Regions from separate parts of the Cupriavidus sp. GW823-FHT07A04 genome, predicted to be linked through region 4. Evidence: predicted binding sites of a transcription regulator. Region 4 holds the regulator's gene; each other region holds the start of a gene.
The links. Region 4 encodes FNR, which switches genes on or off when oxygen is low (the NO sensors DNR and NnrR bind a similar motif). Its sites were predicted from a motif close to TTGATNNNNATCAA; they were not measured.
Positions count from the first base shown of each region.

Region 1: the regulator FNR is predicted to act here: its motif matches at 2,673-2,686, upstream of AC1Q7Q_RS01150 (fatty acid desaturase).
Region 2: the regulator FNR is predicted to act here: its motif matches at 3,302-3,315, upstream of AC1Q7Q_RS31735 (universal stress protein).
Region 3: the regulator FNR is predicted to act here: its motif matches at 2,302-2,315, upstream of AC1Q7Q_RS32080 (universal stress protein).

Region 1 is NZ_JBXAHA010000001.1:250,960-255,532, reverse strand. It holds gene xdhC (xanthine dehydrogenase accessory protein XdhC) at 1-191, shown strand, start outside; gene AC1Q7Q_RS01160 (adenosine deaminase) at 188-1,234, shown strand; gene guaD (guanine deaminase) at 1,298-2,629, shown strand; gene AC1Q7Q_RS01150 (fatty acid desaturase) at 2,799-3,899, shown strand; gene AC1Q7Q_RS01145 (hypothetical protein) at 4,129-4,560, shown strand.
Region 2 is NZ_JBXAHA010000022.1:16,053-20,625, forward strand. It holds gene AC1Q7Q_RS31715 (bifunctional acetate--CoA ligase family protein/GNAT family N-acetyltransferase) at 1-254, shown strand, start outside; gene AC1Q7Q_RS31720 (phosphoribosyltransferase) at 356-1,018, opposite strand; gene AC1Q7Q_RS31725 (BCAM0308 family protein) at 1,140-1,643, opposite strand; gene AC1Q7Q_RS31730 (TraR/DksA family transcriptional regulator) at 1,743-2,123, opposite strand; gene AC1Q7Q_RS31735 (universal stress protein) at 2,400-3,230, opposite strand; gene AC1Q7Q_RS31740 (zinc-dependent alcohol dehydrogenase family protein) at 3,428-4,435, shown strand.
Region 3 is NZ_JBXAHA010000022.1:97,881-102,453, forward strand. It holds gene AC1Q7Q_RS32060 (bifunctional aminoglycoside phosphotransferase/ATP-binding protein) at 1-473, shown strand, start outside; gene AC1Q7Q_RS32065 (flavodoxin family protein) at 499-1,029, opposite strand; gene AC1Q7Q_RS32070 (lipid-binding SYLF domain-containing protein) at 1,040-1,648, opposite strand; gene AC1Q7Q_RS32075 (universal stress protein) at 1,645-2,145, opposite strand; gene AC1Q7Q_RS32080 (universal stress protein) at 2,420-2,875, shown strand; gene AC1Q7Q_RS32085 (L,D-transpeptidase family protein) at 2,970-4,573, shown strand, end outside.
Region 4 is NZ_JBXAHA010000009.1:23,792-28,364, reverse strand. It holds gene ccoP (cytochrome-c oxidase, cbb3-type subunit III) at 1-808, shown strand, start outside; gene ccoG (cytochrome c oxidase accessory protein CcoG) at 864-2,363, shown strand; gene AC1Q7Q_RS16710 (membrane protein) at 2,431-2,649, shown strand; gene AC1Q7Q_RS16705 (hypothetical protein) at 2,652-2,897, shown strand; gene fnr (fumarate/nitrate reduction transcriptional regulator Fnr) at 2,984-3,709, opposite strand; gene AC1Q7Q_RS16695 (sulfite exporter TauE/SafE family protein) at 4,008-4,573, shown strand, end outside.

The DNA.
Region 1 (4,573 bases), on a different contig from region 4:
CGGAAATGACGTGCCCGATGGGCGTCTGCGGCATCACGGACAAGGCTCCGGCTATGATTGCGGTTGCCATCGTCGCCCAGTTGCTGCAGGTTCGCGACCAGCGCCTCGCCCATCTGGGCGCGCTCGTCGCCAGCCGCGGCGGCAAAGCGACGAGCTCGACGCAAACCAAGACCGCAAAAGGAACCCCATGACGCTCGATGCCGCGCTCGCAGACCGTATCCGCCAGACGCCCAAGGCGGAACTGCACGTCCACATTGAAGGCACGCTCGAGCCTGAGCTGATCTTCCGGCTGGCCCAGCACAACAAGGTCAAGTTGCCGTACGCCAGCGTGGAAGCCCTGCGCGAGGCCTACGCCTTCACCGACCTGCAATCCTTCCTCGACATCTATTACGCCGGCGCCAGCGTGCTGCTGACCGAGGACGATTTCTTCGACATGACGATGGCCTACGTGCAGCGTGCCGTCGCCGACAACGTGCGCCACGCCGAGATCTTCTTCGACCCGCAGACCCATACCGAGCGCGGCGTGCCGATCCATGTGGTGATCGACGGCATTTCCGACGCGCTCGCCCAGGCCCGCACGCAGTACGACTTCTCCAGCAGCCTGATCCTTTGCTTCCTGCGCCACCTCTCCGAGGAAGACGCTTTCGCCACGCTGGAAGCCGCGCTGCCTTACCGCGACCGCTTCGTCGGCATCGGGCTGGATTCCTCCGAGCAGGGCAACCCGCCGGAGAAGTTCGCCCGCGTGTTTGCCCGCGCCCGCGAGCTCGGCCTGCACCTGGTGGCGCATGCCGGCGAGGAAGGCCCGGCGCAATACGTGACCGACGCGCTCGACATCCTCAAGGTGGAGCGCATCGATCACGGCGTGCGCGCCATCGACGACCCGGCACTGGTCGAGCGGCTGGCCCGCGAGCGCGTGGCGCTCACGGTATGCCCGCTGTCCAACCAGAAGCTCAAGGTCTACCCCGACCTGCGCGACCACTCCCTGCACCGCCTGCTGGAAGCCGGCGTGCTGGTCACGCTGCACTCGGACGACCCCGCCTATTTCGGCGGCTATATGAACGCGAACTGGGAAGCCACTTTCGAAGCCTTGCCGCTGACCGCGGCCGATGGCCACAAGCTGGCGCGCAACAGTTTCGAGGCGTCGTTCCTGCCCGCCTCGCAAAAGACTGCCTTCCTCGCCGAAGTCGACCACTTCTGGCAATCCCCCTTGCCCGCCGCGGCCTCCACGGCCTGAAGCGCGGCTCACACCAAGATGCCGGCGCGCCATGCGCGCGCCGGCGCATGACGAGACATCGATATGACGACCACGCCCCCCACCCAGTCCATCACCCGCGCCATCCGTGGCCGCGTGCTGCACTTCCTGCGCGACCCCCAGTTTCATGACGACGCGTATCAGTATTGGGAAGACGGGGTGCTGATCGTCACCGCCGGGCATGTCGCCGCGGTTGGCAACCATGCCGACCTGGCCGACCAGATCCCGGCTGGCGCCGAAGTGATCGACCGCCGCGGCAAGCTGATCGTGCCGGGCTTTATCGACACGCACGTGCACTACCCGCAGACCGACATCATCGCCTCGCCCTCGCCCGGCCTGCTGCACTGGCTGGAGACCTATACCTTCCCCGAGGAGCGCCGCTTTGCCGAGCCGGAATATGCGGCGGCCGTGGCCGGCTTCTTCGCCGACGAGTTGCTGCGCAATGGCACCACCAGCGCCGTGGCCTGGAGCACCGTGCATACGGCCTCGGCCGATGCGCTGTTTGCCGAAGCCGACCGCCGCAACCTGCGCCTGGTCACCGGCAAGGTGATGATGGACCGCAACTGCCCCGAATTCCTGCGCGACACCGCCGAGTCCGGCGCGCGCGATTCGGCCGACCTGATCTCGCGCTGGCACGGCAAGAACCGCCTGTCGTACGCCATTACGCCGCGCTTCGCGCCCACCTCCAGCGAAGCGCAGCTGCAAGCCTGCGGCGAGTTGGCCAAGGCCTACCCGGACGCCTTCATCCAGACCCACGTGGCGGAAAACCGCGACGAAGTGAAATGGGTGGCCGAGCTGTTCCCGCAAGCCCGCAGCTATCTGGACATCTACGATCACTACGGCCTGCTGCGCCCGGGCGCGCTGTACGGCCACGCCATCTACCTCGACCAGGACGACCGCAAGCGGCTGGCCGACAGTGGCGCGGCGGTGGCGCACTGCCCCACCTCCAACCTGTTCCTGGGCAGCGGCTTCTATGACTTCCACCAGTCGGATGCGCACCGCCTCAATGTGACGCTCGCCACCGACGTGGGCGGAGGCACCTCGTTCTCGATGCTGCGTACCATGAACGCCGCCCACAAGGTGGCGCGCATGGGCGGCTACCACCTCACCGCGCTGCGCATGTTCTACCTGGCCACCCGCGCCGCCGCCGACGCACTGGGCTGGAGCGAGCGCGTGGGCAGCTTCACCCCGGGCTGCGAGGCTGACTTCATCGTGCTCGATCCGCAGGCCACGCCGCTGATCGCGCGCCGCAGCGAGCGCTCGGAAACGCTGGAAGAGCAGTTGTTCGCCTTCGCCATGCTGGGTGACGACCGCGTCATCGGCGAGGTGTATGTGATGGGCGAGCCGGCGAGCGCGCCAGCCTCCGCCGCGCACTAATCATCACTTTTAACAAGATGGCACCGGGTCCGGCCTCGCGGGCTTGACCCGGATCAACACCCCTGTCATGCAATACTTCTAAGCTGTCACATCATCGGCCGCCCTGTGGCCGTGCACCGCCAGTCTCGGGCCCAGCCCGACCCCGCGTTCGACAACTGAAGGTTTTTGCATGATTGCCACGCAGCAAGCTTCCTTTCCGGAGCCGATTTCCCCTGACGTCCCCCTGCCCTCGCGCAAGATCATCCGCGGCTGGCTGATCCCGCTTGGCGCGCGCAGCACGCCGCGCGCGCTGGCGCTGTTCGCGCTGGACACCGCGCTGTTCCTGGCCGCGCTGGCCGGGGTGGTGCTGTTCTCCCACTGGCTCGCCAAGCTGGCCGCCAGCGTGGCAACGGGGCTGATCATCGCCCGCCTGTTCATCATCGGCCACGATGCCTGCCACCAGAGCCTGACGCCCCGGCGTGGCCTGAACAAATGGCTGGGCCGGCTGACCTTCCTGCCGTCGCTCACGCCTTACAGCCTGTGGGAAGTGGGCCATAACGTGGTTCACCACGGTTACTCCAACCTCAAGGGCTTCGACTTCGTCTGGCAGCCTTACTCGCTCGAGGAATTCCAGGCCCTGCCGCGCTGGCGCCGTGCGCTGGAGCGGGTCTACCGCACCGGCTTTGGCGCGGGCCTGTACTACCTGGTCGAGATCTGGTGGTTCAAGATGTTCTTCCCCAGCCGCCGCCAGATGCCCACGCGCCGCGCCGTCTTCATGTGGGACTGCACGCTGGTGGCGCTCTTCGGCGTGGCCTGGATCGGTGCGCTGGCGTGGCTGGCCATCGCCACCGGGCAGTCGGTGGCGCTGCTGGTCGGGCTGGGCTTCGGGCTGCCGTTCCTGGTCTGGAATTTCACCGTGGGCTTCGTGCTCTACGTGCACCACACCCACACCAGCGTGGCCTGGTACGACACCAAGGCCATGTGGGCGCGTGCCCAGCCCTTCGTCTCCACCACCGTGCACCTGCGCTTTCGCTATGGCATCGGCGCGGCGCTGCACCACATCATGGAGCACACCGCGCACCACGTGGACATGAGCGTGCCGCTGTACCGCCTCAAGCGCGCCCAGGCGCTGCTGGAGCATGCGCTGCCGGGCCGCATCATCATCCAGAACTTCACCTGGCGCTGGTATTTCCATACCGCGCGCCGCTGCAAGCTGTACGACTTCAAGGCACTCTGCTGGACGGACTTCCGCGGCCGGCAGACCAGCGCCAACGCGCCAGTGCCGGCATAACCCACCACCACCCCCACCACCTGCCGCAGCCGCCCTGGCTGCGGTTTGTCTTTTGGGACGCGTAATACTCAATTACAAAGTCTTTCCGCGCGCTTGTCCCGCACAGCGGCGCTTGCCTCGTTAAGCAAGGTATCGGTCCCAAGGTCATTGCGCATCCCGACCCGGGGCCGCCCCTTGGACAACGCCCGAGCGCAAATCAGCGCCGACAGGACAAACAGGACAAAGACAAATGGCAATCAGCAAACCCCATGCGCCGGCACGCCGCCGCCTGCTCCGCGCCGCCCTGCCGGCGCTCGCCTCGCTGGCGGTGCTCGGCAGCCTTGCCGGCTGCGTGACCGAGCGCGTGGTAGTACGCCAGCCGGCGCCTGCGCCACCCCACCAGATGGTCCGCAACATGCCGCCGCCGGTGCACGAAGACCGCGGCCCCGCGCCTGCCTACGGCTGGAACTGGGTGCCGGGCCACTGGAAGTGGGAAGGCAACGACTGGTTCTGGGTGCACGGCCGCTGGGTCCAGCAGGCGGTGCCGGTGATGCCGCCCGTGATCGTGGAACAGATCACGGTTGCCCCGCCCGCGCAGCATGCCTACTGGGTGCCCGGGCATTGGGTCTGGCGCTTCGAGGGTGGCGGCTGGGTCTGGATGAAGGGCGCCTGGCACGGCTAAGCCCCGCACGGGC
Region 2 (4,573 bases), on a different contig from region 4:
CTGAGTTCGCCGTGGCGGTGCGCTCCGATTGCAAGCGCCAGGGCATCGGCAGCCTGCTGCTGGGCAAGATGGTGGCCTACTGCCGCGCACGCGGCACGCGGGAGCTGGTCGGGACCACGCTGGCAACCAACAGGGCGATGCTCAGGCTCGCCGAAAGCAGCGGTATCCACGTTCTGCGCACTGGCCAGCCTGCCAGCGACGGCGTGGAACTCCGCCTCTTGCTGACGGGGTCGAACTCAGGCAATGGGCCATGACATTGCGCTAGCCGCCCGCCTTTCCCTAACTGGCCAGGCTGCCAGAGGCTGGCAGCAGCCGGAAAAGACCAAAAGCACCGCCTCCAGAACGCCCACCCCTACTACCGTCCCGCCAAACGCCCCACCCCGTGCTGCCCCGGATCGCCCTCCAGGCAAGCCACCACTTCCTCATCCTCAACCTGCGGAAACTCCCGATAATGCTCACCGACAGCGGAAAAATTGGCCGGCGATCGCAGGCAGACCACCTCGTCCGCGTAACGCCGCACCTCGGCGAGCGAAGCCGGCGCGGCCACGGGCACAGCGCATACCAGCCGGGCAGGATGCTGCTGCCGCACGGCATGCAATGCGGCAATCATGGTGGCGCCCGTGGCAAGCCCATCGTCCACCACGATCACCGTGCGCCCGTCCAGCGCACGCGCGGCGCGCCCCGGCGTGTATTGCTTGCGGCGGCGGCGCAGCAATGCAAGCTGTTCGTTGCGCTCCTGGTTGAGATAGCTGGAGTCGGCGCCAACTCGTGCCGCGTAGGGCGTCACGTAGACCCAGCCGCTTTCATCGACCGCGCCGACCGCCATCTCGCGGTCGAATGGCGCCCCTAGCTTCCTGACCAGGACCACGTCCAGTTCGCCGCCGAGCCGGTCGGCGAGTATCTTGCCCATCGGCACGCCACCCCGTGGAATGGCCAGCACAAGGGGATGGGCGTCGCCGTACCCGGAGAGCGCTTCGGCTAGCCGCTCGGCGGCCTCGTTCCTGTCCTGGAAAGTCATGACATCACCTTTTGCCGGTGAGGGACCAGCTAGCTGGCTAGCCGGCTAGCGACTTCCATCGACGCCGTAAGGCGAGGTGTCTGTCAGACTGGACGGCCCCCAATGCGCGCCATGACGGTCCTCAAGCGCGGTGCCAATGAACATAGAGGGTCTCGTCGGCGTCGGGATAGTCGATTTCCAGCTTGCCACGATACGCATGATGCACGGCAGAGCCGATATCGCGTGCCAGGTGAAAGCCCGTGGTCGTGATGGTGATGCGATCCTCCTGAGTCTGCGTCGCCATGACGCGCTCCATCGGATGACTCTCTCTCATCAGGGCTTCGCGGTGCCGCACCAGCCCGAGAATCTCATCCCGGTGCTCCCGCTGGAACGCCCCATCCAGCGTCAACTGCGCCGCGGGCACATGGTCGGCGATGCGGTGGCAGGCCGGGCACATCAGCGCCTTGGCGCCGGGCGGCACGGCCCGCCATTGCCAACATCCTTTCAGGAAGACCGCGTGGCAAGCGGGACAGGAAGCGATGGCGGGCGCCTGCTCCGGCTGCTTGTAGGCATCGTGGATGGGATCCTGGGGAAGCCGGTCCCAACGGGCCGGCCTGACCTGGCTCGAACGCTCACGGACTTTCATGTCTGGCTCCTGAAATCGAATCGGGCAGCGCCCACGCGGCCTGCCTGCAGTATTGCGGACTCACCTGGCGAGCCCGCCCGCGGGAACGCCCGCCCATGCTCATCGCATACCGCTCGGCGCCCCGAACATGTGCTCGTGCTTGCGCTGGCACGGGGTGCAGCGTTTGGCCGTGGGATACGCTTGCAGGCGTGGATAAGGAATGGGCTCGCCGCAGTCCACGCACACGCCGTAGCTAAGCCTGGCGATCCGCTTGCGCGCCACCGCTATGTCGGCCAGTTCCATGCGGTAGTGTTCCGCCACGGCATCGTCCATGCGCTCCTCGGTGCCATGCTCAGCGAGATCCGCGTCGTCGCTCGCTTCGCGCTCGGCGGACACAGTACGGGAAACGGCTGCGGCGTCCATCTGGCCGCGGATTCTCTGCTCTCTGCTGTCCAGCAAGGCGACGAGGCTGGAGAGCTGCTCTTTCGTTAAATCGGACATCGTCGACTCCCGGGCGCGGCAAGGTGGATCCACATCCATGATGCGATGACATCGGGCAGGCCGCTTGCGCCAGATCAAGTGATGGGCCGCCGGCACGAAGTGCCTGCGGCGTGGCGCGCTGAACCCTCGTTCCGCTTCAAGCTTCAATATAGGTGGGTGGTTGCCGGTTAGCATGATCTGCGTCAATCTCACTTCCGGCCATGCGCGGAGCCGGCCGCAGCCATGGTGCGCGCGGGCGCGGATATCGCGCCCGCGCCATGCCGGCAGTTGATGTGACTAGTGTGACATCAGGACGGGCACCGTCATGGTGTCCAGCAAAGCCCTGGTGACGCCACCCAGTACCAACTCGCGCAGGCGGCCGCGCCCGTAGGCGCCCATCACCACCAGATCGGCGCCAAAATCCGCCGCGCGCGAGAGCAAGGTTTCCCCGATGGCGATGTCCGATCCTTCCTGGCAGTGTTCAAACTCTGCCTGGACGCCATGGCTTGCCAACGCGGCCATGGCATGGCCCGGCAGGCTCGCATCGGGCCGCGCGCCGGTACCTTGCGCGCAAAGCACCTTGGCCTGCCCGCCGCAGATCAAGGGCATGGCGTCGTGCAAGGCGCGCGTGGCCTCGCGTCCGCCGTTCCAAGCCACCATGACACGTGCGCCGGGGACAGCGAACTGGCCTGCGAATGGAATGACAAGAACCGGCCTGCCACCGTCGAGGATGAGGGTTTCCAGGAACTGGGTCGCGACAAAGCTGTCTGGGTCGGCCGGATCGTATTGCCCGGCAACCACAAGGTCGGCCTCGCGCACTTCGCGCAGCGCCATCATCAACGGATCGCCATCCACTGCCCGCCACTCGGTTTCGATCCCCAGGTCCTGCGTTGCCGCCAGGAAGCGCCGGTGCACCGCCTCGCGCGCCTCACTGCGCCGCTGGCGGTCCTCGTTGATATAGGTCGCGGCACCCTCCATCAGGTAAAACCAGGCGACATCCGGCATAAAGCCGGCAAACAGCCCGATCAGCCGGGCATGGCGTGCCACGGCGAGCCGGGCAGCGATTTCAAGCCGGTCCAGCGCGCGTGGGCTGGTGTCCAGGTGGACCATGATGCTGGCGTATTCCATAACATTCCTGTGCGGTTTAGGTTTGGGTTTGGGAGCCTGAATCCAGTCTAGGAAGCGTTTGGACGTGGCTATTGACTCAGGTCAAGCCGATACCTTCTGCACAGGGGCTGGCGCCTCGCGTACGCCATGGATACGGATCAAGCGGCAACCGTCAGCGTGACCTAGGCTAAATGCTGGGCACCGCCGAGGACGTCACCATGCACGAGACGATGCGCGCCATGATTTTCGACGGCACCGGGCCGGCCTTGCGCCTGGCGCGCGTCCCCGTGCCAGACCCCGGCCCAGGCGAAGTGCGTATCGCGGTGAGCACCTGCGGCGTCTGCCGCACCGACCTGCACATTGTCGACGGCGAACTCGCGCACCCGAAAGCCGCCCTCATTCCCGGACACGAAATCGTTGGCAGGGTCGAGTCCTGTGGCGCAGGCGTGACGGGCCTTGCCCCGGGCGACCGGGTCGGCGTGCCGTGGCTCGGGCAGACCTGCGGGCACTGCGGCTATTGCGCGGCGCGTCGCGAAAACCTGTGCGATACGCCGCAGTTCACCGGCTATACGCGCGACGGCGGCTACGCCGAGTACGTAGTGGCCGACAGCCGCTTTTGCTTCCCCATCCCGGAGCACTACGACGACGAGCATGCGGCGCCCTTGCTGTGTGCGGGCCTGATTGGCTACCGCACGCTGCGCATGGCGGGGGACGCCCGCAAGGTCCGGTCTATCGGCATTTACGGATTTGGCGCCGCGGCCCACCTGGTGACGCAGATCGCCGTCGCCCAGCAGCGCGAGATCTTTGCCTTCACGCGCCCCGGCGACACCGCCGCCTGCCAGTTCGCGCGTGACACCGGGGCGTGCTGGGCCGGTCCAAGCGACCAGCCCGCACCGCAGCCGCTCGATGCCGCGCTGATCTACGCGCCGGTGGGTGCGCTGGTGCCGATGGCGCTGCAAGCCGTCGCCAAGGGCGGCACCGTGGTTTGCGGTGGCATCCACATGAGCGATATTCCGGCCTTCCCCTATCGCCTGCTCTGGGAGGAGCGGTCGATCGTGTCGGTGGCCAACCTCACGCGCGACGACGGGCTGGAACTGATGCGGATCGCCCAGGCCACGCCGCTGCGCACCACCACCACGGTCTATCCGCTGGAGCAGGCCAATGCCGCGCTGGCCGACCTGCGCGCGGGCCGCCTGGCCGGCGCGGCGGTACTGCGCATCGCTTAATCGCCTAATTAGAACTCCCCCTCCAAAAAGTGCCCCCTTCGGCACCAACTTGCGCTAGATCAAGTCCACGCCCCACCCCGCCGGATAGCATTGGACCCTACGCCGTCGCCCCGCGGATCAAGGTCTGTCTTTGTCGTC
Region 3 (4,573 bases), on a different contig from region 4:
AGCGCAAACGTCTTGCGCTTGCACATGGCCATCAACGTGGCGATAAACGTGGTGATCAGCTGGGCGATCAACTGGGCGATCAGTTTGCCGATGCACATGGCGATCCGGCCGCGCACGGCGACCTTTACACGGCGCAACGCACTGCCCGCGTCTACCGGCGGCTGCTGGCAATCTGCCGGCTAGGCAGTGGCGCCGGATTCCCCATGATTGCCGATGCGACCTTCCTCGCGCGCGCCGAGCGGCGGCGCTTCGCGTCGCTGGCCGCGCGCCGGGGCGCTGCCTTTTCCATCGTCGACTGCCATGCCGGCCTGGCCACCCTGCGCGAACGGATCGTCACACGCGCGCGCCAGGGCGGCGATCCTTCAGAGGCGGACCTCCAGGTGCTGGAGTGGCAGCGGCGCGCGCAGGAGCCATTGGGCAGCGATGAATGGCGCCATGTGGTGCGCATAGGCGAGACCGTCCTGTCCGGCTGATGGCGGTTCGTGGAAACTTGCCCCCTCAGGCTTCCTTGGGCGATAGCCATGCTGGCCGCTGCGCGGCGCCGCTGCGGCCGTTGGCGGCTTCCACCTGCTCGGCAAACGCGCGCAGGGCCTGCATTGCCGCCCCGCTGGCCACATCGGCCTGGCGCAGCGCCAGTACCGGCGACGGCGGCTCCGTGGCCAGGCGGGCGATCTCCTCTGCCGCCCTGAAAGCGCCTTGCCGGGCCATCACGCAGATCACCGACGTCTTGCAGGCCAGCGGCATGTGGTCGCGCAGGAAGCTGCGCATGGGCGCAGCCAGGTGGCCGACCCAGATGGGCGCGACGATGACAAGCCGCTGGCAATCGTCCAGCGCCGGGCCGGCGTAGCGGTAGCCTACATGCCGCTGCAACAAGATATCCAGCACGCAGCGCGCATCGCCCAGCAAGCCGGCGCGGCTGGCCTGGTCGCCGACTTCCGCCAGCGGCCAGCCGGATTGCGCCGCCAGTTCTTCCGCGGCCTGGCGCGCCGTGCCGGTGCGCGAGTAATAAACGATCAGGATCTTTTCCATCGATGGCTCCTCAGCTCTCGATCCGGGTTATCCGCGTGCCGACCAGCGACAGGCTGATCATGATGCCGCCGTTGGTCAGCACGAAGCCCACAATATCGCCCCGCACGGTATTGCTATCCACGCTGGCACCGATGCCCAGGCTCAGGACGGACACCGACCCGTCCACGCCCACGGTCCAGCCCTGGCTGGCACGGAAGCGTTCCAGCGCCTGCCCGGTCAGGAACACCAGCACCACGGCCCTGGATGCCATGCCCGCCTGCGCCCCGAGCGAGGCGCCAATCAGCCGGTAGTAGGCCTTGTCCCCGCCTGCGCCATGCATCATGCCGTCGCCCTGCTCCACGCCCGCCACCGCGCCGCCAGCGAGCACATCGGGAAAGACCAGCACGCCGCTGGCCTTGTCCAGCAGGGCCCGCGCGCCGGGGTTGCGCGCAGTCAGGCGCGCCAGCACGGCTTCGCAGCGTGCATCGAGCTCGTCGGCATCCAGCACGCGCTTGTCGGCGGCTGAACCCGCCCACGCGGCCGCCGGCAAGCCTGCTGTGCAGCACAGCACGGCAGCCGCGGCGAGCGCCCGGCATGCCAGGCGCCGCCGCCTGGCGGCAGCCGGCAACGTGGAGGTCATGGCCTCACCGGCGCGCCTGATGCCGGCTTTGCGCCGGCGCTCGGCTCAGCCTGTGGCGCGTGCACCAGCAGTACCGGCTGGCGGCATTGCCGGACCAGCGCTTCGGCGACGCTGCCCATCAGCAGGCGCCGCACGCCGCGCCGACCGTGCGTGCCCAGCACCAGCAACTCCGCCCCGGTCTGCTGCGCCACCTGCTCGATCGCATTGGCCACGTCGCCCAGCGCCAGGGCTTCATCCACCATCAGCGTCTTGCATGACACCTGCGCTGCCGCCGCCTTGGCCTTGGCTTCGTCCAGCAGGATCTGCCCGCCTTCGAGCAGGCCGGCACGCAGGTCTGTCAGGTCGATGTAGCCGACCTCGTACCTGAGGTAGCTGTTATCGATCACATGCACCACGGTGAGTTCCGAGTGCATCGCCGCGGCCAGGCGCAGAGCCTCCTCCAGCGCCCGATCGGCGGACTCGCTGCCATCCACGGCAACCAGGATCTTGCTGTACATCTTGTACCTCCCGATAAAAAAGACAGGCGCCGCAGCTTGCAGCCGACGCTTCCAGTTTGTACGCCCGGGCAAGCGCGGTGTTGATGTAGATCATGGCATTCGCTGCTTTCCCGGGCAACGGGTCGTTTCTGCGCCTTGCGCGCATCGCCAGGCCGCTTGACGTGCATCAATACGCCCCGTGCCCAGCCCTCTAAGCTGCTAATGGAGGCCGCTCCCATGCGCGCTTTCCTATCGACATTGCAACATGGCGACATCCAGCCAGGAGGCACGGACCATGTACCAGAGAATATTGCTCGCGGTGGACGGCAGCCGCTCTTCGGACCTTGCGCTGAGCCAGGCCATCACGGTGGCCAAGGCGACCGGCAGCGAGGTAAAGGTGCTCTTCGTGGCGGACGACAACGATATCTTCTTCACTGCGGGCAGCTACGACCCGCGCAAACTGATGGAAGGCATCCTGGCCGCGGGACGCGATGCGCTGGCAGCGGCCGCCACGCGCCTGGCGGATGCCGGCATCCCGCATTCGACGCTGATCCTCGAGAAGCCCGTTTCCCCCGGGCAGATCTCCACCACGATCGTGGAGCAAGCCGACCGCTGGAATGCGGACCTGATCGTGATCGGCACGCACGGCCGCCGCGGCTTCCGGCGCCTGGTCATGGGCAGCGTGTCCGAAGGCGTGGTGCACAAGAGCAACAAGCCGGTGCTGATGGTGCGCAGCGAGATCGAGGAATGAGGACGCCCCGGGAACGACGCGCTGAACGATGCGCTGAACGATGCGCTGAACGACGGGCTGAACGACGGGAATCATGCCGGCGGCGGGCGGATTGATGCGAGGCGCTTCCCGGATCCGACGCAACGGCGTGGCCGCGCCCCGGGTCCTGGCCGGCCTGCTGGCCGCATGGGCCTTGAGTTGCCATGGGCTCGCGCTGGCCGCACAGGCAGCGCCAGCAGCGCTCTGGTTTTCTCAGGGCCATCCCAATGCCCAGGCCTGGCAAGCCGCCGGCATCCTCGACGGCGCCACGGCCGACGGGCTGGAACCCCGCGATTATGATGCCGACGGCCTGCGCCGCGCGCTGGGCCAGGCCGCGGACGGGCCGCCGTTGGCGCCCGAAGCCGCCGCCTCGCTTGACGAGAGGCTGACAGCGGCGATGCAGCGCTATCTTGCCGACCTGCACGGCGGCCGGGTCGATCCCGGCACGATCCACGAGAAATTTGCCCCGGCGCCGGACCGGCAGTTCGATCCGTCGCGCCTCCTGCGCGCAGCCATCGCCGGGCAGGACCTGCCCGAGGCAGTCCGGCAGGCGGCGCCGTCGTTCCCGCTCTACGCAAGCTTGCGCGCGGCGCTTTCACGCTACCGCGCGCTGGCAGGCCACCCGGCCTGGCAGGCACCGCTGCCGCCGCTGCCCGGCAGGAAGCTGGTGCCCGGGCAGGCCTACGCCGGGCTGCCGGTGCTGGCGCAGCGCCTGATCGCGCTAGGTGACCTGCCCGCCGCCACGCCGCTCCCGGAACGCTACCAAGGCGAACTGGTGGAGGGCATCAAGGCGTTCCAGGTCCGCCACGGGCTGGAGGCGGATGGCGCCATCGGCGCGGGCACGTTCGCGCAACTGAACGCGCCGCTCGCCGGCCGCATACGGCAGATCGAACTGACGCTGGAGCGCCTGCGCTGGACGCCCCTGCTGGAGGGCCCGCGCATGATCGTGGTCAACGTGCCGGAGTTCGTGTTGCGCGCCTACGAAATCCACGGCGGCGCCATCCAGGTCAAGGCGGAAATGAAGGTGATCGTGGGCAAGGCGCTCGATACGCGCACGCCGCTGTTCAAGGAGGACATGCGCTTCATCGAGTTCAGTCCTTACTGGAACGTGCCGCCGTCCATCGCGCGCGCGGAAACCGTGCCCCGGCTGCGCCGCGATCCCGGCTATTTCGAGCGGCAAGGCTTCGAGTTCGTCAGTGGCGAGGGCAAGGTGATCACCACCCTGTCGGCCGCCAGCCTGGATGCCGTCCAGCGCGGCCAACTGCGCATACGGCAACGCCCGGGGCCGATGAATGCGCTTGGCGACATCAAGTTCGTCTTCCCCAACAACGAGAACATCTACCTGCATCACACGCCCACCCCGCAACTGTTCGCGCGGGACCGGCGCGACCTGAGCCACGGCTGCATCCGTGTCGAGGCGCCGGAGGCGCTGGCTGGCTTCGTGCTGCAGGACACGCCAGGCTGGACCGAGGCGCGCATCCGCGAGGCCATGGAGAAGGGAGAATCCAGCACGCTGCGGCTGCGCCAGCCCTTGCCGGTGGTGCTTGCCTACGGCACGGCCATCGTCAAGGCTGACGCTCGCGTCTACTTCTTCCCGGATATCTATGGGCTGGACCGCGTGCTTGACGAGGCGCTGCGGCAACGGTCCGCCCGCCTGCGGGCTTCCGCCTTGGCCAGCAC
Region 4 (4,573 bases):
GCCCGAGGACACCGGCCACGTGTGGGACGGCGACCTGCGCGAGCTGAACAACCCGCTGCCACGCTGGTGGATGTGGATGTTCCTGCTGGCATGCATCTTTGGCCTGGGTTACCTGGTGCTGTACCCCGGCCTGGGTTCCTACGCCGGCGTGCTCAAGACCTCCAGCCGGGTTGAGCTGGAGGCGCACCGCCAGGCGGCCGAACAACTGCAGCGCGAGGTCTATGGCAAGTACATGCAGATGGACGTCAAGCAGGTGGCGGCCGACCCGGCGGCGCGCGAGATCGGGCAACGCCTGTTTCTCAACTACTGCGCGCAATGCCACGGCTCCGATGCGCGCGGCAGCCGCGGCTTTCCCAACCTGACCGACAACGACTGGCTGTACGGCGGGGAGCCCGAGACCATCACGCAGACCATTACCAAGGGCCGCAACGGCGTGATGCCGTCGTTCGCCTCGACCATCGACGGCAAGCTCGCTGGCGACGTGGCGCAATACGTGCGCTCGCTGTCCGGCCTGTCTTACGACCCGATCCGCGCCTCGCGCGGCGAGAGCACGTTCAAGTCCACCTGCGCGGCCTGCCATGGCTCCACCGGCAAGGGCAACCAGGCGCTTGGCGCGCCTAACCTGTCGGACCGCGTGTGGCTGTACGGCAGCTCGGAGGCGAACATCGTCGACGCCATCCTGAAGGGCCACAACAACCATATGCCGGCGCACGAGGAAATCCTCACGCCGGAGCGTATCCGCATGTTGACGGCCTATGTCTGGGGCCTGTCCAACACCGGCGGCGCAGGCGAGGGGGCGAAGCAATGAGCCACTGCGCTTATGCTTGTCAGCCGGGCCCGCACCGCGGCGGGGGTGTTCGCCCATGAACGCCCCCGGACCGGAGCCGCTTGAAAGGAACGGGGCCGCGTGGGCGCCGCTGCGAGCGCCCACGCCTGATTCGGCGGACGCGGAAACGTCGGACGAGACCCTGTACGAAGTCCGCCGCAAGATCTATCCGCGCTCGGTGTCGGGTGCGTTCTCGAGCTGGCGGGTCTGGATGGTGGTCCTGACCCAGCTGTTCTTCTATGGCATGCCCTGGCTGCAGTGGAATGGCCGCCAGGCCATGTTGTTCGATCTCGGCGCGCGCAAGTTCTATATCTTTGGCCTGGTGCTGTGGCCCCAGGACGTGATCTACCTTGCCGTGCTGCTGGTGATCTCCGCGGTGTCGCTGTTTCTCTTCACGGCGATCGCGGGGCGGCTGTTTTGCGGCTACGCTTGTCCGCAGACGGTGTACACCGAGATCTTCATGTGGATCGAGCGGCATGTGGAAGGCGACCGCTTTGCCCGCATCCGCCTGGACGGCGATCCTTGGAGCGTGCGCAAGCTGCGCCTGAAGGCCACCAAGCACACGCTCTGGATCGTGATCGCGCTATGGACGGGCTTTACCTTCGTCGGCTATTTCTCGCCCATTCGCACGCTCGGCGCGCAGGTGCTGAGCCTCTCGCTGGGTCCGTGGCAGACGTTCTGGATGCTGTTTTACTCGTTTGCCACCTGGGGCAACGCCGGCTTCATGCGCGAGCAGGTCTGCAAGTACATGTGCCCGTATGCGCGCTTCCAGAGCGTGATGGTGGATCGCGACACCTATGTGGTCACCTATGACGTGGGCCGCGGCGAGCCGCGCGGCAGCCGCTCGCGCAAGGCGGACCACAAGGCCGCCGGGCTGGGCTCGTGCGTGAATTGCAGCATCTGCGTGCAGGTCTGTCCTACTGGCATCGATATCCGCGATGGCCTGCAATACGACTGCATTGGCTGCGGCGCCTGTATCGACGCCTGCAACCAGGTCATGGACAAGATGGCTTACCCGCGCGGGCTGATCCGCTATACGTCCGAGAACGCCATGCGCAGCGCGCTCTCCGAGACCGTGGCGCGCAAGCGCCTGGTGCGGCCGCGCACGGTGATCTACTCGGTGATCTGGCTGGCGCTGGTCGCCGGCTTCATGGCCTCGCTGGCCATGCGCACGCCGCTCAAGGTCGATATCATCCGCGACCGCGGCGCGCTGGGGCGGGAAGTGGAAGGGCGCTGGATCGAGAACGTGTACCGGCTGCAGCTGATCAACACGACCGAGGCGCCAATGCGCGTCGCCGTCAGCGCGGGCAGCGATGAGCTCAAGGGCCTGGCCGTGGAATATGATCACGCTGCCGGCAACCTGGAGCCCACGTCCAATCGCCTGATTCCCATCCGGGTGCGCGTGCCGATCGAGTCCGCGGCGCAGGGCACGCACAAGATCGAGGTCACAGTGACCGCGGTGCCCGACGAGGGCGCGGGGAGCCATGGCGCGGAGATTCGACAGAGCACCAGCTTTATCGTGCCGCGCAATCTATGAGGCGGCAGGGACGCTGGTTGCACCAATCCGTACGCAACATACGCGATCTAGATCTAGAGGAGGCCAGATGACGCAGCAAAGTAATCCCTGGTGGAAGGAGCCATGGCCGTGGCTGCTGATGAGTGGGCCGTTCGTGGCCATGGTGGCCTGCGGGGTCACGATCTGGCTGGCCATGACCCATCCGGATCCGCCCATTGAGGAAGGGGTGGCGCGCCACGGCCTGGTGGTTGAGAAGGCGGGCAGCGCGGCACGCCAGGCAGCGCCGGTCGCGGCGCAAGCGAGGTGATCATGAGGCTACGCTGGCTGATGTGGGTGCTGTGGCCCGCTTTCCTGGTCGCCGGGCTGACGACCGCGCTGGTATTCTCCATGGTCGATCCCGGCGACCTGCGCTTCTTCGGCCAGCCGGTCGAGGCATCGCGGGAGGCGGTCTACACCGTGGGTTTCCTGATCGCGTGGGTGCTGTGCGCGCTGTCGAGCGGCTTGACGCTGTACACCATGCCCACGCGGCTGGCGGACACGGACGAGCTGGAGTGATTGCGATGCGCGCCTTGCCGGTTCAGGCCAGCAGGCGCGGCATCGCGGCGAGCCGCCGCGGGCGAGGGCGGCGCGCGACGTGCAGGTCAGCAGGACTTGTTGACGATCTGCTTGATCCCCACCATGTCGACCAGCTTGACGTGGCGCTGGCGGATCTGGATCAGGCCGGCTTCCGCAAAGCGCGAGAACAGGCGGCTGACGGTTTCGAGCTTGAGCCCCAGGTAGCTGCCGATTTCCTCGCGGCTCATGCGCAGCACGAACTCGGAGGCCGAATAGCCGCGCGCGGACAAGCGCTCGGACAGGTTGATCAGGAAAGCGGCAAGCCGCTCCTCGGCGCGCATCGATCCGAGCGTGATCAACATGACCTGGTCCTGCGAGATCTCCTTGCTCATCAGGCGCATGAACTGATGCTGCAGCGACGGCAGGACGTTGGACAGCGTCTGGAGATCGCCAAAGCGCACCACGCAGACTTCGGTATCTTCCAGCGCGGTGGCGTCCGACGCATGCTGCATCTCGCCAAGGCCGTCGAGGCCGACGACTTCGCCGGGAAGGTGGAAGCCCGTGATCTGCGAGCGGCCGTCTTCCATTGTCAGGTGGGTCTTGAGCGTGCCGAAGCGGATCGCGTAGACGGCGGTGAGAGGATCGCCGAGGCGGTACAGGGTTTCGCCCTTGCGTACGCGCACCCGGTCCTGGACCAGCGTATCCATCTTTTCGAGGTCCTGCTGCGACATGCCGACGGGCAGGCAGAGCTGGCCGAGCGAGCAAGTGGAGCAGCGGGGCGACATCTCGGTAATGGGAATGGTGGTGAGCAATTGGGGCCTGTCGGTTTAGCGCAGTCAGTCAAGCGCGATGTGGCGGGCGCATTGAGTTGAGAGCTTGACGTTGAGAGTCGTCGGTTGGAAGCGCTATCCACATCGGCCTGGCGCGCGGGTCTTGCGGCAGTGCGCTATCTGTGCAGCGCGGCTTGCCGTGCCCGTCGTCATGTTGTGCGAGCGCGCTGGTGTGCGCGGGCGCAAGGCCTCATGTTGATAGCGCCTCTTGGAGCTGCGGGGGCGCGTTCGCCGCATTTTACCGCGCCAGACGTTGCGATTGTGTGATTGGGAGGAGAAGTTGACCATAGGCGTGCTTATCAGCGTATTTACCTTGGCATTGCTGGGCGGCGTGCACTGCGCCGCCATGTGCGGCGGGATCGCGCTGGCGGCGGAGCAGGGCGGCGTTGCGCGCGTGCCTGCCACGGTGCTCCGGCGTCCCGGCCATTGGTTGCTGGAACTGCTTGTCATGCATGCCGGGCGGCTGAGCATGTATGCGGTGCTGGGAGGCTTGCTGGGCGCCCTTGGCGCCGGCGTCTGGAAGACGCAGTACCTGCCGCTGCAGCGCTGGCTGTTCGGGGTCGGCAGTGTAATGCTGGTGCTGTCGGGCTTGTGGATGTTGCGCGGGCGCACCATGGGTACGGGTTGGCTGGAGCGGCTCGCCGCCCGGGGCGCGGGTGGCTTGCTGCGCGGCCTTGGTGCCGTCGGGGCGCGCTTGCCGGCTGTGGCCCGGGCGCATGGGCAGGGCCGGTTGCTGCGCCGCTACGGCATGGGGCTAGCCTGGGGGCTGGTCCCGTGCGGCATGGTGTACGGTGCTCTTGCCATGGCGTTGCTGGCCGGCAATGCCCCGTCGGGCGCGCTGGTGAT